Regions from separate parts of the Aliikangiella maris genome, predicted to be linked through region 1. Evidence: predicted binding sites of a transcription regulator. Region 1 holds the regulator's gene; each other region holds the start of a gene.
What was found. Region 1 encodes FNR, which switches genes on or off when oxygen is low (the NO sensors DNR and NnrR bind a similar motif). Its sites were predicted from a motif close to TTGATNTANATCAA; they were not measured.
Positions count from the first base shown of each region.

Region 2: a site for FNR is predicted at 1,915-1,928, ahead of ABVT42_RS09755 (threonine/serine exporter family protein). Genes of this name have one in related genera too.
Region 3: a site for FNR is predicted at 8,146-8,159, ahead of ABVT42_RS20550 (oxygen-binding di-iron domain-containing protein). Genes of this name have one in related genera too.

Region 1 is NZ_JBFDAH010000001.1:433,490-443,754, reverse strand. Features, by position in the region: gene ABVT42_RS02010 (DUF2057 family protein) at 1-14, shown strand, start outside; gene ABVT42_RS02005 (sulfite exporter TauE/SafE family protein) at 26-721, shown strand; gene trhP (prephenate-dependent tRNA uridine(34) hydroxylase TrhP) at 935-2,263, shown strand; gene ABVT42_RS01995 (alginate export family protein) at 2,378-3,571, opposite strand; molybdenum cofactor riboswitch at 4,384-4,568, shown strand; gene moaA (GTP 3',8-cyclase MoaA) at 4,559-5,542, shown strand; gene ABVT42_RS01985 (molybdopterin molybdotransferase MoeA) at 5,549-6,826, shown strand; gene ABVT42_RS01980 (DUF7009 family protein) at 6,933-7,247, shown strand; gene mobA (molybdenum cofactor guanylyltransferase MobA) at 7,248-7,823, opposite strand; gene fnr (fumarate/nitrate reduction transcriptional regulator Fnr) at 7,957-8,685, opposite strand; gene hemN (oxygen-independent coproporphyrinogen III oxidase) at 8,859-10,241, opposite strand.
Region 2 is NZ_JBFDAH010000008.1:146,195-156,459, forward strand. Features, by position in the region: gene mutH (DNA mismatch repair endonuclease MutH) at 1-567, shown strand, start outside; gene ABVT42_RS09755 (threonine/serine exporter family protein) at 601-1,884, opposite strand; gene ABVT42_RS09760 (two-component regulator propeller domain-containing protein) at 2,220-6,647, shown strand; gene ABVT42_RS09765 (ABC transporter ATP-binding protein) at 7,061-8,764, shown strand; gene ABVT42_RS09770 (GNAT family N-acetyltransferase) at 8,754-9,932, shown strand; gene ABVT42_RS09775 (GNAT family N-acetyltransferase) at 9,919-10,265, shown strand, end outside.
Region 3 is NZ_JBFDAH010000038.1:13,096-23,360, forward strand. Features, by position in the region: gene ABVT42_RS20505 (hypothetical protein) at 1-319, opposite strand, end outside; gene ABVT42_RS20510 (CNNM domain-containing protein) at 607-1,647, shown strand; gene ABVT42_RS20515 (hypothetical protein) at 1,674-2,102, opposite strand; gene ABVT42_RS20520 (DUF488 domain-containing protein) at 2,391-2,990, opposite strand; gene modC (molybdenum ABC transporter ATP-binding protein) at 2,991-4,121, opposite strand; gene modB (molybdate ABC transporter permease subunit) at 4,123-4,818, opposite strand; gene modA (molybdate ABC transporter substrate-binding protein) at 4,805-5,590, opposite strand; gene ABVT42_RS20540 (potassium channel family protein) at 6,181-7,299, shown strand; gene ABVT42_RS20545 (DUF2959 domain-containing protein) at 7,374-8,018, shown strand; gene ABVT42_RS20550 (oxygen-binding di-iron domain-containing protein) at 8,299-9,111, shown strand; gene ABVT42_RS20555 (FKBP-type peptidyl-prolyl cis-trans isomerase) at 9,257-9,877, shown strand.

The sequences.
Region 1 (10,265 bases):
ACATTAAAGAGTAGCGCAAAAAATCATGGAATTAGAACAAGTTACCTTACTCAGCGCAGTAATTTTAGGGTTAATGGGTGCCGGTCATTGTATTGGTATGTGTGGTGGTATTATTAGCACATTATCAATGGCAACAGATGATAAACAACACAAATGGTTTAAAGTCATCAGTTATCAAATTGGCAGAATTTCCAGCTATACAACGTTGGGATTAATTGCGGGTTGGTTAGGTAATCAATCACAAAGAGTTACTGACTTTCCTGTTCTGCAAACAATTTCAGGTGTATTGTTAATTCTTATGGGACTTTATATCAGTAAAGCTTGGAATGCGATTACTTATCTGGAAAAAGTTGGAAAACTCCTGTGGAATAAAATTAGTCCACTCAGTAAACATCTGTTACCCGTCAAATCAATTAAACAAGCATTATTTCTCGGTGCACTTTGGGGTTGGCTACCTTGTGGTCTGGTATATACCAGTCTAGGTTATGCATTAACCTTGGCAACCCCAATCAATAGTGGTTTATTTATGCTGTTTTTTGGTATAGGCACTTTGCCCGCAACTTTAGCCGCTGGCGCTGCCAGTGTTACACTAAAAATCTGGCTCAATAAAAAACCGGTTCAGTGGGCAAGTGCTTTGGTGCTCATTCTTTTTGGATTTTATATTTTATACGGACTGTTCTTTGCCGACTCAACAATGGCAGGACATCACCATCATCATTAAGTAGTTTGTGTGCCAACATGAAAATTAAATTTTGCCAAAGAAAATTAACGTGAGGTTTTTCATCATTTAATAGCTTAATCCGCATGTTTTATTGATTATCAAGCAAAGTAAATTACTAATCAAAGCTGGTGAATAAAAGGATCCCATCATGATCCAGGTCAAAATTAAGAATAAATTTTAATCTATAATCGCTGATTTAATTTAATCAGTGATATGTCATTTTCATCTTTAAAACGTCCCGAATTACTTTCACCGGCAGGTTCACTCAACCATATGCGTTATGCTTTTGCATACGGGGCTGATGCTGTATATGCCGGACTTCCCCGCTACAGTTTGCGCGTTAGAAATAACAGTTTTAATTTGGCTAACCTTGAAACTGGTATTAAAGAAGCGAGAGCTATTAATAAAAAATTTTTTGTTGCAGTAAATATTACTGCGCATAACAGCAAAGTTAAAACATTTGTTAACGATATTGCCCCAATTATTGCTTTCAAACCCGATGCTTTAATCATGTCAGACCCTGGGCTAATTATGTTAGTCAAGCAGCATTGGCCAGACACTGAAATTCATTTGTCGGTACAAATGAACACAGTAAATTTTGCAGCAGTTAAGTTTTGGCAATCACTTGGGATTAAACGTATTATTCTTTCACGTGAACTTTCTTTAGATGAAATTGCAGAAATCCGCGATTACTGTCCCGATATTGAATTGGAAGTATTTGTTCATGGTGCACTTTGTATTGCCTATTCTGGACGGTGTTTATTATCAGGCTATTTCAACCATCGTGATCCCAATCAAGGAGCATGCACTAATGCCTGTCGATGGGGTTACAAAGTTCATGAGGCTGAACAAGCCAATAACGGTGATATTTTCCAGAAGTCAAAACCGCAACTTGGACTGGGAGAATACTCAGAACAACTCGTGCTACTCGAAGAAAACCAAAGACCTGGTGAATTGATGCCAATGTATGAAGACGAACATGGCACCTATGTATTTAACTCAAAAGATCTGCGAGCCATTCAACATGTTGCACGTTTAATTGAAATTGGCGTAGATTGCCTCAAAATCGAAGGTCGAACCAAATCCTGTTATTACGCAGCTCGGACAGCACAAGTCTATCAACGAGCAATCGATGATGCGATTAAACAAAAACCATTTGACAAATCATTAATGGACATTTTAGAAGGCATGGCTAATCGGGGCTACACCGAAGGCTTTTATCGCAGACACGTTCATGATGATTATCAAAATTATTTAAATGGTAGCCCAGAAAGACACTCCCAGGTTTTTGTTGGAGAAGTGGTAAAAAGAGAGGAAAATAGACTTTTAGTTGAAGTTAAAAATCGCTTTCAGGTTGGTGATCGTCTAACTCTTATGTCACCAAAAGTTGACTACCCTATTTTGCTGAATGAAATTTATGATAAATCAGGTAACCACATTATTGTTGCTCCGGGTTCAGGCCATCAAGTGTGGATCGAAGCCCCAGAAGCGTATGATCCCTCAATGGGCTTAATTATAAAACACTTGAATCTTGAAAAATAATATACATTAAATTTTCAGTTTAATGTTGAACAATTAATAACACAAACCATACACACTAAAATTACTCTAGAAAAAAGAGGCAAAAGCCTCTTTTTTCAAATCAATATACAACAATCAAATTTTATAAGTCAGCATTAACCAACCTTTACTACGCGAAGCATAGTTATCATTATCGCTGCTAAAATCGGCATACTTAAATAATACTGATAGATTTTTATTAATTTTTTTAGCAACTGAAAAATCAATTTCAGTACCTAAATCAATTCCATTTTCATCAGTAGAGAAATCATGATACACCAGTTTAAAGTTGTAACCATTTAATTTAAATGAACCATGTAACGCCAAATCTTCAATACCAACAACAGGAGTACCTAAAAATACGTCTGCCCAACCTTGGAATTTGTGTAGTGTCGCCAGTGAAGTGGTAAAACCTTGGCCTCCGTCTACATCGCCCCCCAAGACTTCATAATCTAAACCGAAGGAATAATTCTCTTGCTGGTACGCACCCGACAACAAATAGTAATCGGCACTGTAATCATTTGGGTTATCACCTGTATCTGATTGCGAAGCATATTCTACGGTATAAGCGAAACTATCAACTTTACCAGCATAACGTACACCTAAAGTGTTATTCGATAAGCCCAATGCGCTCTCATTATCAATAGAAAAATAATAAGCGGAAAGTTTGCCTGCTCCTAATTTATAATCTAAATTCACCAAGTGAGTGTTATGCTGATGATCGCCTGCAGTGACAGCTTCACCAAAAATGCGATTAACATTAAATACATAAGCGTAATCAATCGAAAGATTTTCTGCTGGTTTACTTTTCACGGTAAAGCTATCGTAAGTTTGCTCATTTTGACGCCAACCCACTCCACCCACAAAGCGCTGATTACCAACAAGAATGCGTTGTCGGCCATAAGCATATTGTGTTGCGTCGGAACTATAACGCAAAAATGCCTGGTTTACCTCAGTACCTTCAGGATCAGCGACAACAGGATACTCTGCTCTTTGTGGTGTATTATCCGCACCCGCATTAAAGTCATCCATACCGATTTCAGTGACATCATCAAATTCCAAAACCGAATCAAACTGACTTGCCCATTGCGTTTTAATCGTTGCTCTGGTGCGTAAGGTTGATGCATTCGCATCTTTAGCAAAGTTATCTTGATCGACAGTTTCGATTCGGTAACGAAAACTTAAGTCAACGGTATTTGAAATGTTGCTTTCACTTAATACGACCCCACTTGTCGTAGTGGCTGCCATAATAGAAACAGCCATCATATTAAACTTAAAGGTATTTTTCATTTTTTTATCCCCTTAAAAGGATTTAAACGACTATTATCATTAGTCTTTGGTTGTTAGGATTTAATTTATTTGATTTAGCCAACTAATGTATATGAATGAATTTATTTTTATTTGATCAATATCAAATATAATTTTACTTAATTTTCAAAAATTGATAACTACAAATCAAAATTTTCCAACCAATATTTGAACGAGTTAACAAAGTACCAATTGAATCGAGGTGGCTATGCCAATTTCAATCAGTTAATTGGCTCAAGCGATTCAATAAGAATGTTTATTGGTGGCAACCATCATCATGCAGAAATTCAAATAGAATGTGTTTATCGTTAAAGCTTGTCATGTTAACTTAAAAATATTTCGCTAATATGTGGTATACAACATCATAGTAGAATTAAATTATTTTAGTGACAAATTATCAGAAAGTGTTGTTAGTTATTATCGAGCTAAATTAAATTGCCATCTTAATCATTTATTGCAAATATAGATATTTGATAGGGGGATTTTTATCTGGAAACTGACAATAAAAGGAACTTACTGTAAAAGTAACTTACAATAAAAGTGACCGGCCTGAATAGCAATCTACATTCACCCAACGGTTGGCGCTATTTCATAGCGTACATAGTCATTTTTTGTCAATGAGTTTAAACTCTTATTTACACAATCAACCATATAATTACGAGTCAATCAAATGACAAATTTTGACATTATTGGTTTGCTTACCCTTAATATAAACAATAATTTTATTGTGGATATTAATATTGCTAACAATGAATAACTAGCGTTCATTCTCATTTAGCAGTAAGATAAGCAATATTACATTACAACTCCGAGCCTTACTTAACTAAGTTTTATTTTTTATTTCTTGGCAGTGTATCGATGCACGATAAGAATTGAAACAAAATAAAATAAGTTAGTTTGGCCGCAGCAATAACTGCCAGGGTTAACAGAGAAATCGGTTGACCTCCCACATTTGGAAAGGAGAAAGATTTGAATAATCAACTTATCGACCCTCAGGGTCGACAATTTCCGTATATACGCCTGTCAATCACTGACGTATGCAATTTTTCTTGTACATATTGTTTGCCTGATGGTTATCAGGGCGATAAAAAGAAATCTTTTCTTACAGTGAGCGAAATCAAAAATCTGATGACAGCTTTTGCTGAATTAGGTGTTTTTAAAGTCCGTCTCACAGGTGGCGAACCCAGCATTCGCAAAGATTTTGTCGAAATCATTCGTACCGTAAAAAACATCCCCGGAATTCAACAAATTGCCACAACTACCAATGGCTATAAACTTAAACAACGTATTCAAGCTTGGGTTGACGCCGGTCTTACCAATCTTAACGTCAGTGTAGATAGCCTAGATCCCAAGTTATTTCACAGTTTGACTGGGCATAATCGTTTACAAGAAATTCTTGACGGAATTTATTTTGCCCAGACTTTAGCTTTAAAAAAAATAAAACTTAACGCAGTCTTACTTAAAAACATTAATTCTCATCAATTTCATGAATATGAAAACTTGCTCAAAAATAATCGACTTAGCATGCGATTTATTGAATTAATGCAAACTGGCGACAATCTTGAATATTTTAAGCAATATCATGTCTCCGCTGATTTATTAAAAAACCATTTAGTCAACAATGGTTGGATAAGAAAAGAAAAAGAGCCTGGCGCAGGACCCGCTATTGAATATTATCACGAAGATTATCAAGGTACGTTTGGCGTGATAGCACCTTATGATTCTGATTTCTGTGACACCTGTAATCGTTTACGCATTTCAGCGATGGGCGAATTTCATTTATGCTTGTTTGGCGAAGGTGGATTTAGTATTCGTCACTTGTTGAAAGCTGATTCACAAAAAGAAGCCTTAAAAGAGACTCTGTGTCGTTTACTTGGCAATAAACGCAAACAACACTTTTTACATGACGGCAATACTGGTTTTATACCTAATTTGGCTTCAGTGGGAGGTTAAAGCCATATGAATGATAATAAAGATAATCCCTATACAGAAAACTACTTGATTGAGTTTTCACAAGCACTTGATTTAATCAATCAACATGCCTCTCCAATAGAACAAGTATTTATTTCGCTTGATAAAGCACTAACCTGCGTCGCTGCGCAAGATATCAACACCAAAGAATCCGTACCTCCTTTCAATAACTCAGCAATGGACGGGTATGCTGTCAACGCAAGAGACCTGGTTTCTGCGAGCCAACAAAGCCCAGTAAAATTATCATTGCTTGGTACTGGTGCTGCTGGCGAAGATTTACCCCTGAATATTGATAGCAATGAATGTCAAAATAAAGCTTGGAAAATCATGACTGGCGCACCAGTTCCATCAGCTTTTGATAGTGTTATTCCTATCGAAAATACACAGCTAGAAAATAATAGCGTACTGTGTTTTTCACCGGTTAAAGTAGCCGCCAATATTCGTTATGCAGGTGAAGATTTTCAAAAAGACCAGCCACTGATAAAAAAGGGAGAAATTATTAATACCAATAAAATTATGGCGCTTACCGCGCAAGGCATTGGTAATATCTGCGTTTATCAACGCCCTTCTATCGCACTCTTTGCGACAGGAAAAGAATTGGTTGATCACCCTGAACAAACACTTAAACCAGGTCAAATTCGAAATTCTAATACGCCTTACATGGTTAGCTGGCTTAAGTCATTACCTGTTGATGTTTACAATGCAGGAACCAACCACGATGATTCGAAAAAATTTGCAGACGACCTTACTTCAGCACTAAATAAAAATACCAACATCATTATTAGTAGTGGTGCGGTATCAATGGGTGACTTTGACTTCATACCCAAAATCATCAAACAGCTTGGCGGTCAGATTATATTTCATAAAATAAAAATCAAACCAGGCAAACCTATTTTATTTGCAAAATTTCCTAATGGCACATTTTACTTTGGATTACCTGGTAATCCTATTTCAGCAAATTTAGGTTTACGATTTTTTGTATTTCGACTAATCCAACGCCTGCTAGCTCAAGCAGATGAAAAACCAGTTACCGCAATATGCAATGAGGCGTTTACAAAAAGGCCTGGATTTGCAGCGATACTAAAATCATTTGCACAGATTAATCAGCATGCACAGTTAACTTGTAACATTTTACCTGGACAAGAATCATTTAAAATTAAACCACTACTCAATGCAAATGGTTGGATTTATCTGAAAGAATCCACTGAGAGTTTAGCAACTGGGGAGAAAGTCGAGTTTTATCCAACCATACCTTATTGGTTTTAATTGTGTTTATCGTTAATCGACTAAAGAAAAATGGTTGTTTTATTGATTACGGCTATTTGAATTTACTTTAGCTTATTTTTGTTTAACCAACTTACTCATAGCACTTATGTATTTAAAAATTCAATCCGATTGCATCACCTTTAGAGTGAGCCAAGCCGAGGCTCAACAATTATTAAACACCGGAGAAATAAAAGATTCAATCACTCTGAATCCTCTAAACCAAATTCAATATATGGTTAAAACTACCAATAACAATGCTGAGTTACTCTTTGATTTTGGCTCTCAATTAAAATTCACTTTATGTGTTAATAAACAAGTTCTTGAAAGTGAAGTTAAAGACAGACCAAGCAAACAAGGGATTAAAATCACAAGTAGCACTGCGATCAGTGCTTTTCTTGAAATTGACTTAAAATCAAAATAACTAGACCGATTGATAATCTGCCAGATAATTTAAATTTCGAAATGCGGACTCTTCAATATTCAAATTAACTGGCGTTGCCTTTATTTGCTTGAGGAAATCTCTTACACGATAAGTCTTTTGATTGAGTAATTGACTGACAGTGTTATGACAAGATCGATTTAGCAACATACATAAGTAATGCTCTCTTACATCAGTCACTAAATAATAAGCAGAATCAGAAAACTGAATTTGTTGCACAAGTTGATGAATTAATATTTTAGGTAGGAGTGGTACATCGACAGGTAAAACAAATAACCAGTCATTCTTCATAATTTGCAGCCCTTGCTCTATGCCTGCAAGCGGTCCAGCATAACCTTCTCGTTGATCGGTAACAACCAGATATCCATATTGTTGATAAGTTACTAAATGACGGTTAGCAGAAATAATTAATTCTCCTACCTGGTCTGCCAGCCAATCTATTTGATGCTCGATCAAAGGTTTTTGTTGGAATTGTTGTAGTCCTTTATCTTTTCCTTCTAGTCTGCGACCCGCACCACCAGATAATATGAGTCCTGAAATAAATGACTTGTCAATCATTTGCCAAATTCATCCTCATAGAATTGCCTACCAATATAACTCACAGTTCCTCTTAATAAATGAGCTATTCAAATATAAATAATTTAACCTTGAGTACTCAATAAAATAAATTATCTCAAACACTTAAAATCTATTATACATGACAAGATGTACCAGCTAAGGAACTTAAGCCTTCCATATCTTTAATTTGAATATAACGATCTTGAATCGATATGAGCCCTTGCTTTTGCAAACGGGTTACCAAGCGACTTACTGTTTCTACGGCTAAGCCCAAATAATTACCAATATCGCCACGAGTCATGGTCAACTGGAATTCCTTATTGGATAAGCCTCGGCGTTTAAAACGACCAGAAAAGTTTATAATAAAAGCCGCAAACCGCTCGTCAGCATTCTTTTTACTGAGCAACATCATTAAATCTTGCTCTTCGCGAATCTCGCCGCTCATAATCTTAAAAAGCTGCTTTTGTAAGCCGGGCAATTCCCGTGAGAGTGCTTCAAGTTTATCAAAGGGGATGGAACAAACCAGTGAAGTTTCCAAGGCTTTGGCAAAACTAGGATACTGTGTACTGCTAATTGCATTTAAACCAACTATTTCACCGGGTAAATGAAATCCGGTAATTTGTTCCGTACCATCAGAACTGATGGTGTAGGTTTTGAGACTGCCAGAGCGAATAGCGTGTATTGCATCAAATGTATCACCGGCATGGAACAAAAAGTCGCCTTTTTTCAGTACCTTTTTGCGTTGAACAATATTTTCGAGATGTTCGATATCAGAATCAGCTAACATCACGGGTAGACACAATCGTCTAATACTACAGGTCTGACACTTTATTTCACTATGCAAAAAATTATTCGAAGACAACTTTGACCCACCCTTTGTTTTGAATATACAGGTGCATTATACTCAATTTATATATTCAAGGGAGCCAATTTTCACAAAAATTAACGATATTCACAAAATAGAAAAGCCAACAAAATTATCATTTTAATCATTTACTCAATCTATTTGCGCTTAAATAAAGCTGAATCAGTCATTTAGATAACTTTTGAAAAACACCTGATTTCCTGTAACTCATTTAAATAGGCGTCAAATGTCATGCAAATATTACGAATCAGTAATCGGCCTTTAGCAAAGACTTGAATTGAATCGCCTGAATAAGTAATAAGTTTATCTTCAATTAGCGGTTGAAGCATCTTTAGTTCGCGAGAAAAATAGGTTTTAAAATTAATATGATAGCGAGTTTCAATCTGATTTATATCTAGATAAAAGTGACAAATTAAATCAAATATGACATTTTTCCTAATCGTGTCATCAAAAGTCATACTCGCTCCACGCCAAGTGGGTAGCTGACCCTGCTCAAGTAAATGATAATAACTATCAACTTCTCTGACATTTTGATGGTATTGCCCATTCAACGAACCAATCGCAGAAACCCCTACGCCGATTAATTCATATTCCTCGTGTGTTGTATAGCCTTGAAAATTACGATGTAATTGCTGATTATTTTGCGCGATAGCCAATTCATCATCAGGCTTGGCGAAGTGATCCATACCTATATAGCAATAACCGCTTTGTTGAAGTTTATCAATGATATAGGCAAAAATGGCCAATTTCTCCACTGGAGTTGGTAGCTCAGCACTTTTGATTCGACGCTGTGGTTTAAAACGATGAGGCAAGTGTGCATAATTAAAAACAGATATTCTATCAGGAGATATTTGAATAACTTTGTCTAAAGTCGCGGCAAATGTTTCTCGAGTTTGTAAAGGTAATCCATAAATCAAATCGAGATTAATCGAACGAAAGCCATGCTTTCTTGCTTCATTAATTAAATCACGAGTTATTTCAAAAGACTGGATGCGGTTGATCGACTGCTGAACTTTAGGGTCAAAATCCTGAACGCCCATACTCATGCGATTAAACCCCATTTGAGCCAATACTTTAATATCGGTAATTGCCAAAGCCCTTGGATCCACTTCGATAGAGACTTCGGTCGATACATCATCAGGTACATCAAAACAAGTCCTAATAGTATCCATAATTAATGCTATCTGTTTCATTGATAAGTAAGTTGGCGTCCCACCTCCCCAATGAATTTGTTTTAATGTTTTTGCTTTTAGGTGCGAGGACACCAACTGAATTTCGCGGACCAGATTTTCAACATATTGAATGGTTTTACTTTTATCTTTAGTAATGACTTTATTACAAGCGCAGTAATAGCAAATATTTTGGCAAAAAGGGATATGAATATACAGTGACAAAGATTTATCCTGCGCAATATTTTCAAGACAAGTAATATAATCGCTCTGCATATATTCATCGGAAAACTCCAGTGCAGTTGGGTACGAAGTGTATCTAGGGCCAGAAACATCATACTTGTTCAGCAGGTTTTCATCCCACTCAAGCTTTAGTGATTGCAATGACTTCTCTCCCCTTCTCGGTTG
Region 2 (10,265 bases), on a different contig from region 1:
CGCAAAAAAGGCTGGCAAGGACAAATGATAGAAAAGTTTTTAGGTGCTGATTCTGGAAACTTGTCGCAGCCAGATTTTTCCTTGCTGGATATTGAGTTGAAAACATTGCCTATTGATTATAACGGTAAGGTATTAGAATCCACTTATGTATGCGTACTGAATCTTTATAACAATTTAGACGATGAAACCTTTGGCTGTTGGCAGTTAAGCGCTGTTTACCGCAAGTTACAGCATGTTCTTTGGGTGCCCGTTGCTAGAACCGCTGGACAGTCTGTCACTGAATTTCGAGTGGCCACGCCTTTTTTATGGCGACCGAGTGAAGCTGAGATGCACCTGTTAAAAATGGATTGGGAAAATGCTATTGAACTGGTTAGTCTTGGCAAAATCGATCAATTAAATGCGCGTGATGGTGAGGTACTACAGGTTCGTCCAAAAGCAGCAAACTCCAAGGTGCTGACAAGAACAACCAACCGTCAAGGACAATTAATTGAAACTTTACCTCGAGGGTTTTATTTGCGGCCGCAGTTTACGCAGCAGATTCTCGCTCAAAATCTTAAATTGAGTTAAATCAAAGCGTTATACTGCATTGAGCTCAGCACTTTAATATTCATCTTTGGGTTTATCTTTAGGTAATGGAACCATTGATGACATTAAAAAGCCAGCGACTAGCGCTATACCAATAACCGCAACTTCAAATGCGGTTTGTAATCCGCCTAAAATATCTTTATCGACTAATGCCATCATGCTGCGATAGCCAACTGCGCCAGGTACCAGAATAATAAAACCGGGCATCATAATCATTGCGCCGGGTATTAAAAACAGACGCGAGCTCCATTTGGCCAGTAAGCCTATAACAATTGCGCCACAAAAAGCGCCTAATGAGGCGCCTAATACCATCGATGCAAAATAGACTGAGGTAAATGCACTTAGGGCGGCTAATAAAAACCAGGTCACGTCAATTTTACGTGCTTCAAACAAAGGTACTAGTGATATCGCTGCACCTGATACAGCAATCCAGACAGACCACAAGGGGACGGGGGAAACTTCACTGCCCCGAATATCAAATGCCAGCAGCTTACCAATTTCGACTGCCAGTGCACTGCCAAATGCCAATTGAATAAAAACAGTTGCTGCGCCTGCCAGGCGAGCTGTACCCGACACCATATTTTGGGTCGCAAGTTCTGCCATTGCGATGGTTAACGATAAACCGGGTAACAAAATAATGATGCCCGATATAACAACAACAGAAATGGCAATATCATGTAGATAATGATGAACCATGATGGCAAACAAGGTAGCAGTAAATGCGCATATTGACGGTAATAAATGATCAACCAGTGGTTGAAAGCGAGCAACCAACACCCAGGTGCCGACCATCAGACCAACGCTGCTGGCGGCCAGCATTTCGGTGATGCCGCCAGAAAATATTCGCGCAATACAAGCCGAAGCCACCGCAAAAGATAAAATGATTATCCACCAAGGGTACTCTGATTTACTGAGTGAAATTTTCTTTAGGCGAGCTGCACCATCTTGACTGGTTAAAACACCGGCGATAACCAATTGAGCGATTGCACTGGTTTTTCGCAACTTTTCCATATTAATTTCACCAGGCGCTACCCGTATCATAAAGGTCTGTGGCTTCTCGTTAGGTGGTAGTAGGGTCAGACTGATTGATGTGGGTAAAGACATACATTGAATACCGTAGCCTAATGCCTCGGCACAGCCATTCATGGTATTTTCCAGCTCATAGGCAGGTAATCCATATGTATGCAATGCTTTGGCTAAGCGGAGCAAAAAACCAATGGGCTCGGCTCGGTCGGGCGCATGTGGTACACTGTCTAGTGAGCGGGTTTCTGTTGCCAGCGAGTCTGATAATTGCGGCATTAGTTATTCCTGTATTTAATGAATGTCATTATGATCGGCATCATATTAATGAAAAAAGTTATTTTTGAATTTCGTATTGTTGCTTGAACTCAACCCTGAATGTACCGCAAAATAGTTCACGGTGTTGAATGAAAAACAACAAGTGTAATTGCACACTGCGTGTCATTAAAGTTCACCTTTAAACCTGTTTTTTGATTGCATAGTTTGAAAAGTGTCGGAGTTTTATACAAAAAATTGAGAATTACCTCAATTTCCAATGACTTTTTGTTCATAATGCGTTACTTTTTATGCTACTAGAATAGCGAATAAATTATTCTTAACGTACGTAATTATTCTTGAAAATTTCCAGCCGAATTCACATTTTATATGTTTTGCTTAACCTGATTTTTATTGGGTTAGCTTTGCCTGCGTTGGCAAATCGAAATTCAATCAGTTTTTTACATATTGGCACCGAGCAAGGGCTGCCGCAAAGTACCGTAAATACCATTTTTCAGGATAGCCAGGGGTTTATCTGGATTGGTACTTATGATGGCTTAACCCGCTTTGATGGATATCGATTTGTTAATTTTAAAAATAATCCGCAAGATCCGACTTCGTTATCTAATAATATTGTAGTGTCAATTATCGAAGATAAACAGGGGTTCTTATGGATTGGTACCGATCAAAATGGTGTCAATCGCTTTAATCCTGACACCGGTGAATTTGTTCGGTTTGTTGCCAGTGAAAATGATTTCGACAGTTTAAGTCATCCGCAGGTTCGCGTTATTCATCAAGATAAAAAAGGCCGAATCTGGATTGGGACAACCCACGGTTTAAACTTATATTTACCCGAAAAACAGGCATTTGCACATTTTTATCATAATCCGCTTGATAATCAATCATTACCTCATGGCGCAATTGTTGATATTGTTGATGATGGTGATGGCCATTTATGGGTTGCCAGTACAGAAGCGCTAGCTCATTTTGATGTCGAGCAACAGGTATTTACTACCTACAATCGGTCTAATTCTCCCAAGCAAATCAACGATCTTTATCTCGATACAGATAACAGTTTATGGATTGGTACACGACTCGACGGACTTTATCACTTAAGCCCCGATCAAATGAAATTTGAACACCATCAGCATATTAAGGGAAAGCCGGGCAGTTTAAATGATAACGATATTCGTACCATATTAAGAATGCGCAATGGTGATTTGTGGGTGGGCACAGAGGAAGGTGGTATTAATATTCGGCGCAAAGGCTCTAACCAGTTTATCCATATTGAACGAAACTCTGCCGATAGCCACAGTTTAACCATTAATGCGATATGGAGCCTTTATCAGGATAATTCCGGTTTAATCTGGGTCGGTACAGCCGGTGGCGGCATCAGTACCACCATTTCTTTTGCTAATCGAATGTCACGACTGACTCATTCACCTCATGAAAAAAACAGCTTATCTCATGAATTTGTATGGGATATTGAAGAAGATAAACAAGGAATGATATGGCTTTCGACGCCTCTGGGTTTAAATCGTTACGATCCAAATACCAATCAGTTTGAGCACTTTTTGGCATTTGAAGCCTCTAATCAGCGTCCTTTTGGCAACCAGATCTATAGCTTTACTATCGATGACCAAGGGATGATCTGGTTAGGTAATACGCAAGGCCAATTGGGAGTCTTTTCACCCGAAACCAAAGAGCTGACAGTTATCCAACGGTATAACTATCCACGTGACTATGTCAGTTATAACCGGGTGAGAATGATCGAAAAAGATCATTTTGGTAATATCTGGGTGGGAACTGATGACGGGTTACTCAGAGTCGATCAAAAATCGCGCAAAATAGTTCAGGATTATCGATTTGTTGCCCAAGGAGAACTAGGGGATGCTTCAATTCGAGTGATGTTGCAGGATGACGATGGCATGATCTGGTTTGGTACTTGGGGAAAAGGTCTACAAAGATATGATCCGGAGTTTGGATCATTAACTAGCTTTGAAAATATTCCAGGTGATGAAACTTCAATTAGTGATAATACTATTCGTAGTTTGTATAAAGACCCGCAGGGAAACTTATGGATTGGTACATTTAATGGCTTGAATGTGTTAACTGCGGAACAAATTCAAAAAGAAACCTTTTATTTTAAAAGTTATCTAGAAAAAGATGGTTTACCCAACAGTGCAATTTTAGGGATCTCTTATGATGCCACGGGAAAACTTTGGTTGAGCTCTAACCGGGGATTGTCCGAGTTTGATCCAGAGAAAATCAAGTTCAAGAACTACACGATAGAAGATGGACTCACGGCAAATGAATTTAGTGGAAATGCAGTTATTCGAACAACAACAGGTGAAATATATTTTGGCAGTGTTAATGGTGTCACTATTGTTAATCCGGTTTCAAGAGTGCAGACTAACTTTCAACCCAATGTGAAAATTACTGACATATCAGTGCAAGGGAAGTCAATTTTAACAAAAGGGGTGTTGTATCAAAATCAAATGCTTGAACTGGAATATGATGCCAATGATTTGATGTTTGAATTTGCCAGTCTGGATTTCCGCCATCCTAAACGAAACCGATTTAAATATCGTCTCAAACCTTACAATGATGATTGGATAAACTCCGATGGATTAAACCAAGCGGTATTTACCAATCTCGATCCAAGCCAGTACACCTTTGAATTGCAAGCAACCAACAGTGATGGAATATGGGTCAATAAAAGTACATTGGTCAACTTTATTATCAAGCCGCCAATGTGGAAAACCTGGTGGGCATATTTTATTTATTTTGCTATTTTAATTTCATTAATTGCTTTTTACTTAAACTCTCATGAGAAAAAACTGCAAGAGCAAAAAGCGATCAATGAACACTTAAGAAAGGTTGATCAGCTAAAAGATGAATTTTTAGCAAACACCTCACATGAATTAAGAACACCACTCAATGGTATTATCGGTATTGCCGAATCGTTAAAAGAAGGGGTCGCAGGCTTACAAAACCAGAAGACATTAAATCATTTACAGATGATTATAGATGGTGGTAAACGACTGGCTCAGCTTATCAATGATATTTTAGATTTTAAGAAACTGTCACATCACAATCTGGTATTGCAGCGAAAAGCTGTCGATCTCTACTCGATTGCCAATGTGGTTGTTAGTCTGCTTTACCCTCTTGCAGAAGAGAAGAATTTAAAGTTGATTAATCGCTTGCCTAATCAACTGCCACTTATTTATGCCGACGAAAACCGAATTCAGCAAATTCTCCATAATCTGATTGGTAATGCCATTAAATATACCCACCATGGTGAAATTGAAATAAGCGCGACAGTACAAGGTAATTTTGTCGAAGTTTGTGTGAGTGATACTGGTATTGGGATTGATGAGTCGCAAATGGAAATCATTTTTAAACCCTTTGAACAGGCTTCGTTACCAGAAATTATCAGTAATCGTGGTACAGGACTGGGTTTATCAGTCAGTCATCAACTAATTGAAGAGCATGGCGGTAATCTATGGGTAGAGTCAGAAGTTAATAAAGGATCAAAGTTTTATTTTGATGTACCTATCTGGCTGGAAAACACTCATGAAATTGAAAATAGCAAATCAACGGTGGCACAACCAAATACACAGTTGATCAATTCGCCCAATACAAATAACGCCAATAACAACTCGACAGCCATTACGCGTACGGATGGTGTTTATTCGCCACAAGGTAAAGGCAAAGTCCTGATTGCTGATGATGATTTGATTAATTTGCAGGTACTGTCTGATTTACTGCAAATGAATGGCTATAGTGTTGAATGCGCCGAAGATGGTCTAAAAGCGGTGCAACTGGCGCAACAAAAGAAATTTGATATGGCCGTTATTGATATCATGATGCCAGGCTTATCGGGCTATGAAGTGTGTAAAAAACTACGTAAAAAATACTCGCCCATTGAATTACCGATTTTACTTTTGTCAGCACGCTATCAACCACGCGATATCAGTGCCGGATTTGAAGCGGGTGCCAATGACTATGTTGCTAAACCGATTGAGCGTGAAGTGTTATTAAGTCGTTTACATACTATGCGCTTGTTAGGTGGTTTAATCGAAGCAAAACAGCAAAAAGCACACGCGGCCACATTGCAACAGGCATGTGAACGGCTAGGCAAGTACTTTCCAAAAGAAATGGTCAAGCAAATTGTTACGGGGGATACCAATAATCCACTGGTCGCAAAGCGTAAGCAAATTACCGTATTATTCGCTGATCTGGCAGGATTTACATCGGTATCTGATCGGTTTGAACCTGAAGCTATTACCGAAATACTCAATAGCTTTCTTGGTAAAATGGGTAATTTAATTGAAGCACGCAATGGCGTGTTAAATGAAATACTTGGGGATGGATTAGTTGTTTTATTTGGTGCTCTGGAACACATGGATAAAAAACAGCAGGCAAATTCTGCCGCCAACCTGGCACTTGAAATGCAACAGGCTATGGAAGAATTATCTGATGAATGGCTTGAAGCTGGTATCGACCATAATGTGAAACTGCGTATTGGAATTCATCAGGATTTTGCAACCGTCGGTAACTTTGGCAGTGAAGATATTGTTGCATTTAGAGCAATTGGCAGTGGCGTAAACCTGGCTGCTCGACTAGAAAACCATTCTGAACCCGGTAAAATTATGGTGAGTTATCCTATTTATGCGCAATGCCGTGATGACTTTGAGTTTACTCAACTGAATGAAATTAAGTTTAAAGGTTTTAACCACCCTCATCGTGTTTGTACTTTACTCGATAAGCGGTGGTTCAGATAATCAAATTAGATGAAAAAGTTGTCTAGGCTGTCACTAAAAAAACTCACCGATTAACCAATCACAGCTTATAAACCCGTCTACACTAAAAACAGGGTATTGATTAAATAGTCCTGTTTTATCAATTGCCACCAAGTTGAGATAAAAAATATTATCCGTGAGATTATTCTGTTTTATTGATACGAAGATCAATTTTTTACAAGGCAAATTCAGTCATGATAGTCAAAGTGAAACGCGATCTCGTCATTTTTTACAAGTTAATTATTATCAAAGAATAAATCTATTAATATTTATTGCGAATTGCTATAATTTTTTCTGTAAATTGAGAAGTATATCAACAAAACAAAAGGGCATATGTGTATTCCAGCGTAAGGCTGATTTTTAGCCAGTTCAGTCAAAAAGAGAAATTCCAGCTATTGTTCTTGTTTTTTACGACGACAATTAATGGCTTGGTACAAGCGTTGGGTATCGTTTCAGTCATGCCTCTGATCGCCTTACTTACCGAACCATCGTTGGCTGACACGCATCCCTATTTTTTGACGCTGAAGTCTTATATTCCCCAACATTTGCATGACTCGCTACTTATAATTATTGGGACCGGTGCATTTTCAATTTTGTTATTAGGAAACTTGTTCGTTATTTTTGATTACTGGTTGACACTCAAGTTTTTTAATGTGAAGGAGTTTAAGTTGTCAGTCAGATTGCTCAATCAGTATATGACAGGTCCCTATTTAGCGTTTAAAAAGCGTCGGATTTCAGATATGACACGTAACGTGGTTTCTGAAGTAGATCGTGTAATTGTAGGAAGTCTGCTTTCGCTAGTCGGGCTGATTTCGGATCTGATTATTGCTATTACTATCATTATGTTGTTGCTTTACGTTAACGTGTGGGTAACCTTATTTGCTAGTGCTGTAATTGCTGTCACCTATATTCTTGTTTATTGGTTTATTGTTAAAAAAATTGAAACGCTCGGGGAAGAGTTTACCTTGTTAGAGTCGAAACTCTATGCGGCAATCAGACAAAGTCTAGAGTTTTTTCGCGAAATTAAAGTCACAAGAAAAAATCAATATTTTTTAAGGCGCTTTTCACAGCCCGCAAAAGCGATTACCCGAAATGCTACGCGTTATAATATTTTGCGTTTGTTTCCTGAACAAATCATTGAAGTATTTGCTTTTGGACTTGTAATTTTAATTGCTATCTATTTCTCGACCCATGCTAATACTTCTGCAATGGTAATGAGTTCAATTACCTTTTTTGCATTTGCAGTGTATCGATTAATCCCGATAATTAAAGAAATTTTTGACGGTATAGAAGATTTGCGCTACCTGGGGATTTCTCTTGAGCATATATTATCTGAGTTTGCTGATACCAATGATGAAAAAAACAGTGTCAGATTACGACTAGCTCAAAATCCACGGAGAGAAAAGATTGTATTTAATGAGATTATTGAACTGACTGAATTATCATTTAAATATGAATCATCAATTAAAGATATTTTTAAAAATTTAACAATTAGTATTCCGGCAAAGCAAATGACTTGTATTACCGGTCCTTCAGGTGTTGGTAAATCAACATTGATCGATTTATTACTCGGTTTGATCAAAGCTGATAGTGGCCGTATTTGTATTGATGGTGTTGAATTAACGCAAAGTAACCTGGATAGCTGGCTTGTACAAATTGGCTACGTGCCGCAAAATATTCGCTTAATTGAAGGTAGTATTCTCGAGAATATCGCATTTGGCATACCACTGGCGGAAATCGATATTGAGCAAGTGAAGCAAGTGGCGAAAATTGTAGAGATTGATTCATTTATTACCCAAGAGTTAGTTGAAGGTTATTATACAAAAATTGGTGACTCCAAATTGACATTAAGTGGTGGACAAAAACAGCGAATAGGAATTGCACGTAGCTTGTATCATGCGCCGAAAATTTTGTTGTTGGATGAAGCAACCAATGAATTAGATATTGAAACAGAAAGCCAAATATTAAACAACCTGACACGTTTATCGGAGTTGACCATACTATTTGTAACGCACAAACCTTCTGTGATTGACAGAGCAACTCACATCATTGAGCTTCAACCAAATAAAAACAGAGAGGGTGAGACAAATGATGGATGAATCTGATTTGCAGTTGAGCTGTTGTGAAACGCTTGAATCGATTGAAATGCTAAAGCAAGAATGGCAGCAATTACATCAACAGTGTACTTATCCATCGATTTATAACTCATATGATTTCATTTATACCGCCATCAAGTATTTTTGTACACCAAGCGATGAAATATTTGTCATTGCGATTAGAAATAATCGACAAAATGGCCAATTGGTTGGGGTTTTTCCCTTTTTGATCTCTGATTACCAGTGGCACCATGCCAAATTTAGAGCTGTCGTTTATGCTGGACTAAACGAAGCAGATAAAATGTACCCAATAATTTTAAAAGATGTTGAAAAGTCTGCCTGGCCTAAATTATTTCAATTTTTAAAATTACAAAAAAAGCGTTGGCAGTTTTTTGAATTGGTTGAAGTAAGAAAAGATTTTCATGCGAGAAAAGCGATCAAAAAATATTTTCCTTCAGGCTATCTTAAAAAAAGAAATGAAGATGTTTATAGTCCCATTGTAGATTTGACTGAAACTTGGGAAGTTTTTTGGAATAAGCATCGAAAAATGCGAAAACGGGTTAGAAAAATGGAAAACGACTTTGGTGAGGCATTTTCATTTAAAGTGTATGCTGAACCAGAAGCCGCTATGACGCATTTAGACGAATACATACAACTCGAACAGCGAAGCTGGAAAGCCAGTGAAAAAGTGGGCATAAGCAAGTCCCAAAATAATCTAGAGTTTTACCGAGAATTTTTTGCCCAGCTGGCAGAGAAAAATCGTTTATATTTTGGTTTTTTATATCAAGGTGAACGACTGGTTTCGGCTGAAATTGCCTATACACTTGGACACACTGTCTATTTTAGTCATGGTTGCTACGATTTGGAATTTCGTCATTATTCGCCAGGAATGGTAAGCACCAGTCTATTTTTAAAAAACTTTTTTAATGTAGGATATAAAAATGGTGATTTTTTGGGGGGCTTTGCTTACTATATTAACCCTTGGGCAAAGACATTATTATCCAGTGATAATTTGATTGTTGCTAAAATTACACCGACAATTGTATTGGTTTATCTGGCCAGTTTGCTCAAGCGCATAACCTGGACACCTATGCTATCTTTATTAAAAAAGACAAAGCATAAATTACTTATCAATAGTCAGAAGTTAATTGATAAAAATGTTAAGCATTAAATTAATTGAACGCAACAAAGTTGATTTAATCGATTCGCAGCAATGGAATGAACTGGCCACTAATAGTCAATTTAAAAACCCTTTTTTTAGTCAATTAGTTTTAAGTGCTGCACTAAAAAACATTTCTTTGAAAAAAAATATTAAAGTTGTAACTGCTTTTGAACAAGAAAAACTGGTGGCGTTGTTTCCCGTTATCATTTATCGCCATTACTTAGGATTCAAATGCATAAAAATTTGGTGTCATGAGCACTGTTTTATTAGTGATCCGTTAGTTAGTGATACACAATTAATGGATGATATTAATTTACAGCTTTTAAACGCACTAAATGCTTC
Region 3 (10,265 bases), on a different contig from region 1:
CTTGCACCGCAACCTTGGCTTGAGGAATTTTTAAACCGGTTAATCTCAGTTGATTTTCTTTCAAGTTATCCCAAACCGCCCAATTAAAATGTATAAAAAAATATAATAAAGTTAAAGATAAGAAATAATAGATATGCAAGATTTGAATATTTTCAAATTTAATGCCGGCCAGTGTGATTTGATTTCCACTAATATTGGCAGAACCAATGGTTAAAATAATACCAATGATTGCTGTGATTAACAGATTTCGTCTTATTCGTTGGGTATTTGTGTCGAGTGGCTCTAAATTAGGTTTTAATAACAGGCTATCAAAATCCATGATAATTCCTTAAATTTACCAGTGCAGGTTAGCATACACTGTTGTTGAAGAGGTTAGAATTGGGTTAAACGGATATCATATCGATTGAGAGACTTTTTGGCTACAGTAATTACCTAAGCATTCTAACATTTAGTGCGCACTTGATTTAGCATCAGTTGATTCAAGCAACATCAATAAACACCCGAAATTTTCTGTGTCCTTATTGACTATACTAACAATAAGTGTACAAAATAATAACCTATCAAAAAATGCCTTAGAGGCTCTACTATGTTATTTGAATTTGTCTGATGATCTTATTAATTGTCTATATTCTGGTTGCGATACTATTTTCTTTTGCATGTTCTATTTTTGAGGCGGTTTTACTGAGTATTAATAATGCACATATTGCTATATTAGAAAAAAAACAGGACAAAACCGGCGCTCTGTTGAAAGATTTGAAAAAAGACATCAGCAAACCGTTAGCTGCAATACTCACTCTAAATACCATTGCGCACACTATTGGTGCCGCTGGTGCCGGTGCTCAAGCGGCTGCGGTATTTGGTAATGCCTACGTAGGCGTTGCATCTGCGGTGTTAACTTTATTGATTTTGGTGTTTTCTGAAATCATTCCTAAAACATTAGGGGCAACCTATTGGCGGCAATTAGCACCAATAACGGCTTTTTCCCTTAAGTATATGATTATCGTTTTATATCCCTTTGTTAAAATGTCTGAAATGATTACTGGGCGTTTGTCAGATGGACCGACACTTAACGGATTTAGTCGAGAAGAATTTGCCGCTATGGCAGAGCTCAGTTCGCAAGATGGATTGTTACTTAAACAAGAGTCAATATTTTTAAAAAATCTGCTAAAACTCAAGGGGTTATCGATAAAAGATGCCATGACACCAAGAACGGTGGTTTTTTCGCTGCCGCAAACGTTAACTGTAGAAGCATATTTTCATAAATATAATAAAGTCTCGTTTACTCGTATTCCGGTATTTGATGGTGATCATGAAAATATTACCGGTTATGTTTTTCGAAGTGACTTATTATTGGCGCAGGCTAGAAATAATTCCAAAATACCTTTAGAAAATTATCGACACCCGCTTCCCGCATTATTAGCAAGTATGTCACTTAGACATGCATTAAATGAGATGCTCGCTAAAAGAGTACATATGTTATTGGTTGTTAATGAGTATGGTGGTGTTGAAGGTATTATTACGCTCGAAGATGTCATGGAAACGATGCTTGGCTTTGAAATTGTTGATGAAAAAGATCAAGCGATAGATATGCAAAAAGAAGCCAAGAAGAAATGGAAACGTAAGCAAAATGATCAAAGCAACAACTAATCTTGTGGCTTTGATCTGTGTGCTATTTAAATTTTTCCACTAACAACAATAGTTGTTGGTAAATTATGTTTCTCAGATGTTGAATTTAATTGATTCGTTATTTTTGATTTTGCCAGCTCTTGTTTTGTATGAGTATTATTATCGCTAAATTGACGCATATAGTTAACCGTATCCATCGCTAAAAAATCTTTAGAAAAGTTAACAATACTTTTACCATTACATTTTAATTTATTCACAATAATTCGCTGTACATTTCTTTCAAATGGAACTGACATAAAGTCTTTAACGGCTCGACGGTAGTGTGACATCTGATTGTTTGCGGCATAGACACAAATTTTAGTTTCCAGTTTATTATCGCTGGCAACAAATCGAAGTTCATTGGCAAATGTGGTTGTCGAAAACAGGGTTGTTGTTGATATAATCGTGCTAAATAACACAGACTTGAATAACTTCATGTTCTAAACCTCGCTAACTAAAAACTTTATTTAATTCAATTCAAAATGTGATAGACATGGTTAGCCTAGCAATAAAATGATTATTTCAGTTATTGAATAATTATTTAAAACGGTGAAGTGAATGCTTTTTCAGTTAATTAATTGTGTCTGTTAATATAATTTTACAGTTATTCAAAGTTGGTCATAATCTATTGGTATGAATGAGTTTTAAAATAGTTGACTTTATATTGATTGAATATTGATTGATTGTTGATTGAACGCTGTGTAATAAGCGACAGTATATTCATTTTAATGATTATCGACAGGTTTAATATAAGCCATTTTTTCTTTTTGAATATTATAAGCGCGTTGTAAGCAATCAGTATGTGAAGAGAACATGTCAGGAATAATTGCATTGTCATGCATTAAACGCTGCTCAAGATTTTGCTCAGATTCTATTTGACCATTATGTAAGATGTGGGCGATATTAATGTCGCTATGTCTAATCAAGTAATAGCCAATTAATAAGCTACGGTGACAGTGCGAAGGATCTTTTTCTGCGCACATTAACGCAATATTAAATCCTTTTGTTAAACCATTTTTTAATCGCTCGATCCCTTGGTTAAACTTTGCTGATTGCATCAGTCGATCAAATTGAACTTGATAGTGCTCATTATAATGCTGACTATCTTTCGAACGAGGTCCGAGTAATTCACCAAAATCAACATACTTAATCTGATGATTGTTTAAATGCTGTTTGATATGGTGCTGGTGATAATCACTAAAGGCTTTGCTAAATGGAACAGAGCGAACATCAATTACAATATTAATAGCATATTTTTTTAGTTGTTCGATAAAAATGTTAATTGGCTTGGTTGCATAACCAATAGTGTAAATCGTTGATGACATTTATCGAACTACCGCGGCAGACTTAACCTGAGCCCAGACCACAGAGCCTTGTTTCAAATTTAATTGATGTAAAGATTTTTTGGTAATTCTAGCAATAAAATATTCGATTCGGCATTTTAAGCGAACCAGCACCATTGAAATATCGTGATCAGCTTTAATGTCAACAATTTCTACCTGGAATCGATTTAATATGCTGCTATCTTGGTGTTCACTCAATGCCAGACTGATATCTTTGGCCAAGATTCTCACTCTTACTGTTTTCGCTATTTCATCGCCGCCATCTTTTACCCAAAGTTTACCGCAGCCAAAATTGATTTGTATCAAGTGAAACTCTTCATCACGATTAATGACGGTGCCCTGTAATATCACGCCAATATCATCGTCAAAGCTATTAGGCAAATCGATTCTAGAAAATACCTCTTTGACTGTTCCCTGAGCGATGACTTTACCTTGATCTAAAACAAATACCTGATCAGCAAGTCTTGATACTTCGTTAATGGAATGGCTGACATAAATGATAGGAATAGCAAAGTTGGATTTGAGTTGTTCAAGGTATGGAATAATTGCTTGTTTTCTAATTCTATCCAGTGAAGCTAACGGTTCATCCAAAATAAGCAATTCGGGTTGAATCAATAAAGCTCTGGCAATGGCCACTCGCTGAGTTTCACCACCTGAAAGTTGATGAGGGTATTGATCTAAAATTGATTCAATGCCCATAATTTGAATGATTTTTTGTTCATCACTGGTTGAATATTGCTTTGGTGCTCTTTTGCTAGCATAGTTTAAATTACCGCGTGCAGTGAGGTGCTCAAATAGTAATGAATCTTGAAAAACATACCCTAGTGGTCGTTGATGAGTTGGTCTAAATGTTGATTCGTCTTGCCATACCGAATGATTAATAATTATTTTTGCGGAATTTGGCTTTTCAAGTCCTGCAATACAGCGTAATAAAGTTGTTTTGCCCGAACCTGAATGTCCAAAAATTGCGGTTACACCACTGCCTGGAAACTCTAAATTCACATCTAATATAAAAGGATTAGATTGATTTTGAATGCTACTGGATTTTTGATATTGGTGTTGAACACGCACATGAGTATTACCCTGAGGTGACGGCTGAGTTAATTCGTTCATATCAACTTCCAATAACACTTTTATTCATTGTCTGTTTACGTTGCAGCCAATAAAGCATCAGCAAAACAGTAAAGGAAAATATCAGCATAATTAAAGAAAGCTGATGGGCTTTGGCATAATTTAAAGTCTCGACGTGATCATAAATCTGAACCGATACAACGCGGGTTTCATCTGGAATATTTCCGCCAATCATTAATACCAGTCCAAATTCACCGACCGTATGAGCAAAACCCAGAATAGCTGCGGTAATAAAGCCTGATTTGGCTAATGGTAATACTACCGTGAAGAAACTCTCAATAGGACCTGCTCTCAACGTTGCGGCAACTTCGATGGGCTTGTTACCCAAGGCTTCAATCGCATTTTGAATAGGTTGTACAACAAATGGGAGAGAGTAAATAATTGATCCAATAACCAATCCCCAAAAAGTAAAAGGTAATAAACCCAACCCAAGACTTTGGGTGAATTGCCCAAAAATACCTTGCGGTCCCATGGCGACAAGCAGATAAAAACCAATAACGGTTGGTGGTAACACCAAAGGTAATGCCGTGATTGCCCCCACCGGTGTTTTTAACCACGAGCGAGTCTTCGCTAACCACCAGGCAAGAGGTGTTCCCAAAATTAATAAAATAATGGTGACGGTAGTAGCCAAGCGAAGTGTTAACCAAATGGTGGCTAAATCTGCCTCAGTTAATAGCATCATGATGATTCGACTCCTGCTGAACACGCAAATAACCATAATCAGTGATGATTTGTTGTGCTTGTTCGCTTTGTAAGAATGTCAACATCGCCTGTGCCGCCTGATTATGCTTCGCGCGTTTTAATAAAACGAGATCTTGTTTTATTGGTGCGTGCAATTCGGTCGGAATTGGCCACACTGAACCATGTGTCAAATGACCCTTATACCAAACTTGGGAAAGTGAAATAAATCCGAGGTCGGCATTGCGGCTACTGACAAACTGAAAGGTTTGCGCAATATTTTCGCCATAAATTAATCGTGATTTAACCGTAGAATAAAGTTTTAAGTGATTTAAAACCTCGATAGCGGCTGCACCATATGGCGCAATATCAGGGTTTGCAACTGCAATTTTATTTAGCGTGCTCTTGCTGAGCGATTGGGCACGTATCTTTTGTTGCTGTGGATAATTCGACCAGAGTGCTAATCGGCCTATTGCATAAGTTTGGCGAGTGTTGTTTACGATTCGTTGCTGTTGTTCAAGTGCCAATGGTTTGGCTTGGTCGGCCGATAAAAAAATATCAAAAGGTGCGCCATGAATAATCTGCGCGTAGATTTTCCCAGAAGATGCGTAAGAAAGTTTTGCTTGATGGGGAGTTTGATGCATAAATTGACTGACAATAGCTTGCATGGGTTTTGCAAAGTTTGATGCAACAGCAATATTAACTGTTTCTGCCCTCAAACTGTGGCTGCCAACACCTAATAAAAAGCTAAAAAATATCAGTGTTACTTTCATCGAATAGTGCGAATGTTACCGTTAAAAAGTAGGGGTTACTCCCGCCAATGTGAGAAGATTATATATTGCTTTGCGCGAAACAGCTACGCCTGGTTTGGTTTTTAAATTTTTTGCTGAGATAATTGAATATGTAATGAAAACAAAGTGATTGATATTTTGTTGGTAAAATAACACACATTAATTAATTTTATATTAAAAGTGTGATTTGTGCTGCAATGTTGAATAATTAACGTTATTCTGTTCAAAAAATCTAATGATTGTGTCGGTAAAAAATTAACAAACCGTTACATTCTAAATTTAAAATCCTATTGGCTTATTCGTACGCTTTTTCAATAGGTCATAAAGCTGCATTAATAAGCGAGTCGATTAATATTCGATCATTGAATGAATTATTGACTTGATCGTTATTTAAGATGTCGCTAAATTCGAATAAGAAATTTAAGCTTGTATTGCGCTAAATCGCGCTATTGAAGATTACCATTGGCTTTTGGTACGAATGTTATGCTGGGATATATTCGAAAGAATCTGATTTGAGTTGAAAAAACAGACTTAAATAAAATATTGAAACGAGAAAAACTTGGTTGTCCATTATGGGAATGATCCGCTCTAAAATTTTTTTTAATTATTTTAAATTTCGTAAGCAACGTCAGCATTTTACGCGCCAACTTCATGCTACTTTTACTCAAAGATTAGTTCGCTTGATGGCGTTGATGTTTTTTTTAGTGTTTATGCATACCTTTGCAATGGTTTATTTTGAAGATATGAAGTTCGGCGATGGACTCTGGTTAACCGTTACCACCTTAAATACTGTCGGCTATGGTGATTTTTCTAGTGCTACAACGGCTGGGCGCTGGAGTACTTTTATCTTTTTGTATTTATTTGGTATTTCGTTATTAGGATTAATTTTTGGTGAATACATTGAATATCGGTACAATCGACGTGAGTTGAAACTATTTGGTCAGTGGAGTTGGAAAAACATGAATGAGCATATTTTAATAATTAATACCCCCAATTCGGATCCTGATGGATATTTAACCAAACTGATTAATGAAATTAGAAAAACACCTGAATTGGAAAATCTATGTATTCAGATTATTACACGTAAGTACCAAAAAGGTTTGCCCCATAATATTACCAAGCTAGATGTTGTGCATACTACTGGGCGATCAGAAGATTCCGAAATTTTATTAAAAGCCAATGTCGATAAGGCTAAGTACATTTTAATTATTGCGCGAGACTCAAGTGATAGTCTGTCTGACTCTTTGACATTTGATATTTTAAGTCGAATTAAAGATATTGGTTCGCAGGCAATTATTGCCGCAGAAGTTGTACGTGATGAAAATAGAGAGCGATTACGACGAATCGGTGCACATGCCGTTGTCAGACCTGTACGTGCTTATCCTGAACTAATCATTCGCGCCGCTACTTCACCGGGTACCGAAGAAGTTCTGGAAAATTTATTTAGCCATAGTGGTGCGCATATGTACCGAATCAATATTGAGTTTTCTGCTGTTCAATGGAAAGCACTAGTGATGAATGTGTTAGAAAATGACGCAGGTTTACCTGTTGCTTATATGAACAATGAAGGAAAAATTAAAGTCAATCCGAAACCCGATGAGTTGTGTAGTGGCAAAAGTGTGATTACTATGGTTTATGAAAAACAAAATAAAAATCAAATTGCTGAAAAAATAAGAACCTGTTTGGTTTAACAGCTGTGTCTTATTTTATGATTAGCATAAGCGTATTATTACTATTAATAGAGTGACAAATCAGGATATTCATAATGTACTTAAAAAAAATATTGATGGTGTTTGGGTTGTTGTTGGTGCTCGGCGGTTGTGAAAGCGTCAAATTAAAAACATTGGAGCAACTGGGCTATGAAAAGCGAGATATTTTAACGGGAAGAATTGAAAAAGCAAAAGATTCGCAAGAAGAAGCCAAAGAGCAATTTGCCTCAGCATTGGAAGAGTTTCAGAGTGTGGTAAAGTTTGATGGCGGTGAACTGGAAGCAGTTTATAATCGATTAAACGAACAGTTTAAAAAGAGTCAACAAAGCGCACAGGCCGTTTCTGACAGGATTGACAGTGTTGAATATGTTGCTGAAAAGCTATTTGATGAATGGCAAACTGAGTTATCCCAGTACTCGAGTGCCAGTTTAAAACAAAAAAGTCAACTTAAGTTGAATCAAACCAAAAAGCGCTATGCAGCCTTGATAAAGACAATGAAAAAAGTTGAGAAAAAAATGCAGCCGGTGCTAGCGGTATTTCAGGATCAAGTCTTATATTTAAAGCACAATTTAAATGCGCGGGCAATAGATGCAATCAAAGAGGAACTTTCGGGTATCAAAAAAGATGTATCTGTATTGATTAAACAGATGAACCAATCAATTAGTGAATCTAATCAATTTATAAAACAGATGGAAAATTAATTGTTAACACGCCGAAAGAAATGATGATTTGATACAGCAAAATGTTAGATTAAAACTAGGGTAAAATAAATAGTTAATTCCAGATATTGAATCAAAATTAAAAATAACTATAAAAATTTAGGGGATATTGATACAAATCAAATTCAAATAGTAAATGAAAAATATACTTATTGAGATTAATTTTAAAAAAACATTTCATTCATTTACTTGGTAGTTGATTTTTATCAATAATTTTATTTTTATATAGATTACCAGCGTTTTATTTATAAAGGTCAGTCAGATGTTTCAGCGTGCAGTAACCTTATATCAGGATGATACTCATCATTGTCTTTCATTTATTGATTTAGTCAAAGGTGAGGGTATTCAATCCAATCAATTTATGATTCTCGATAGTGAACGGGCGGCCTTAATTGATCCCGGTGGAGATTTGACCTTCGCTCCGTTAACTGTAGAAATAGCCAGGCATTCATCCATTGATAATGTGGATTATATTCTTGCCTCACATCAAGATCCTGACATTATAGCCAGCTTGCCCAAATGGCTAATGAAAACACCCGCTAAAATTATCACTTCAAAATTATGGTCACGTTTTTTGCCACACTTAGTGCCTGGATATTTAAGTGATCAAAAAGGGATGTCAATGTCAGAAAGGATTATCGGCTTACCTGATCGCGGCGGACCCATTAAGTTGGGGCGAAGTGAGATTATTGCGATTCCAGCACACTTTTTACATTCGGTCGGTAATTTTCAGTTTTTTGATGTAAAAAGTCGTATTTTATTTTCGGGAGATATGGGGGCGTCATTGGTTGAAGGTGATGAGGCAATGAGGCCTGTTACTGATTTTGAAGCGCATATTCCCACCATGAAAGGCTTTCACAAACGATATATGACTGCAAATAAAGCTTGTCGATTATGGGCGAATATGGTCAAGACACTGAATGTATCGATGATAGTACCACAGCATGGCAAACCATTTGCTGGTAAGCAAATTGGTGAATTTCTGGCTTGGATTAGTGAGCTTCAGTGTGGGGTTGATCTCATTGATGAAAATTTCTATATGCCAGAAGTTTCAGCATTTGAATATATTGCCTAAAGTAACATTATTAAAACCAACTTATTATGCTCAAAACTTGTGCTGTATATAAGCAGAACAAGTCTGACTACGCTTCCCAATTGAACAAATATCGCCTATCGAAACGTGTTATAATTGGGGTTTTCCTTAAACAAGAAGAGTGGTAATGAGTAATCAATATAACACACACGAATTAAAAGCCAGCTACGGCGTTGGTCGAAACATGGGTATGCAGTTGTTGAATCAATCTTTTGATGGTTTAGCAATAGATGCTGTAGCCAAAGGTTTAATCGATGCTTTTAATCAAGCTGAAAGCCTAGTTAGCGAAAATGAATTAAATGAGTCTTTTCAGCATATTACCAAAATTATGCAAGCAAAACAGGCTGAACTTTCACAAGGTGTTATTGAAGAAGGTAAACGCTTTTTATCCGAAAACTCAAAAAAAGATGGTGTCACTGTAACTGAGTCAGGATTGCAATATGAAGTGATTACCGCAGGAGAAGGGGAAAAACCAACTGCTTCTTCACGTGTACAAACTCACTATCACGGTACATTAATTGATGGTACGGTATTTGATAGTTCTTATGAACGTGGTCAACCTGCAGAATTTGCAGTTAATGGTGTGATTGCTGGTTGGACGGAAGCGCTACAATTGATGAATGTGGGTGCAAAGTGGCGATTAACGATTCCTTATGAATTAGCTTATGGTGAAAGAGGTGCTGGTAATGCGATCGGTCCCTACTCAACATTAGTTTTTGATGTGGAATTATTAGCTATTCTTGATTAATTGCTATTTAACCTCAACTTATTTTTAGATTCAAGCACCGCCTTTTAATTGATATTTTATCAACCATAAAAGGGGGTGACTCATAGGAGGGATTATTTACTCTCTATGTTTAATCCCGCAACTTTATTAAACAAATCATCATAGTCACGCTTTTTTTAATAGCTAAAGCATCGATAATAATTATTAAGTTGTTAATTCGATAGTGCTGTATGTGATCACTGTTGAATCTTTCAATCATAGTGTGGTGCTATTCCCTGATTAACTTAAGCTTTTCCTTTATTGCTTTAATAAGATATTGACTATAATTATTTTACTTGAATGATTAAGCTTTTCACTGATTCTTCTGTAGAGAAATATTACTTCAGTCATCACTAAGTTTAAAAAGTAC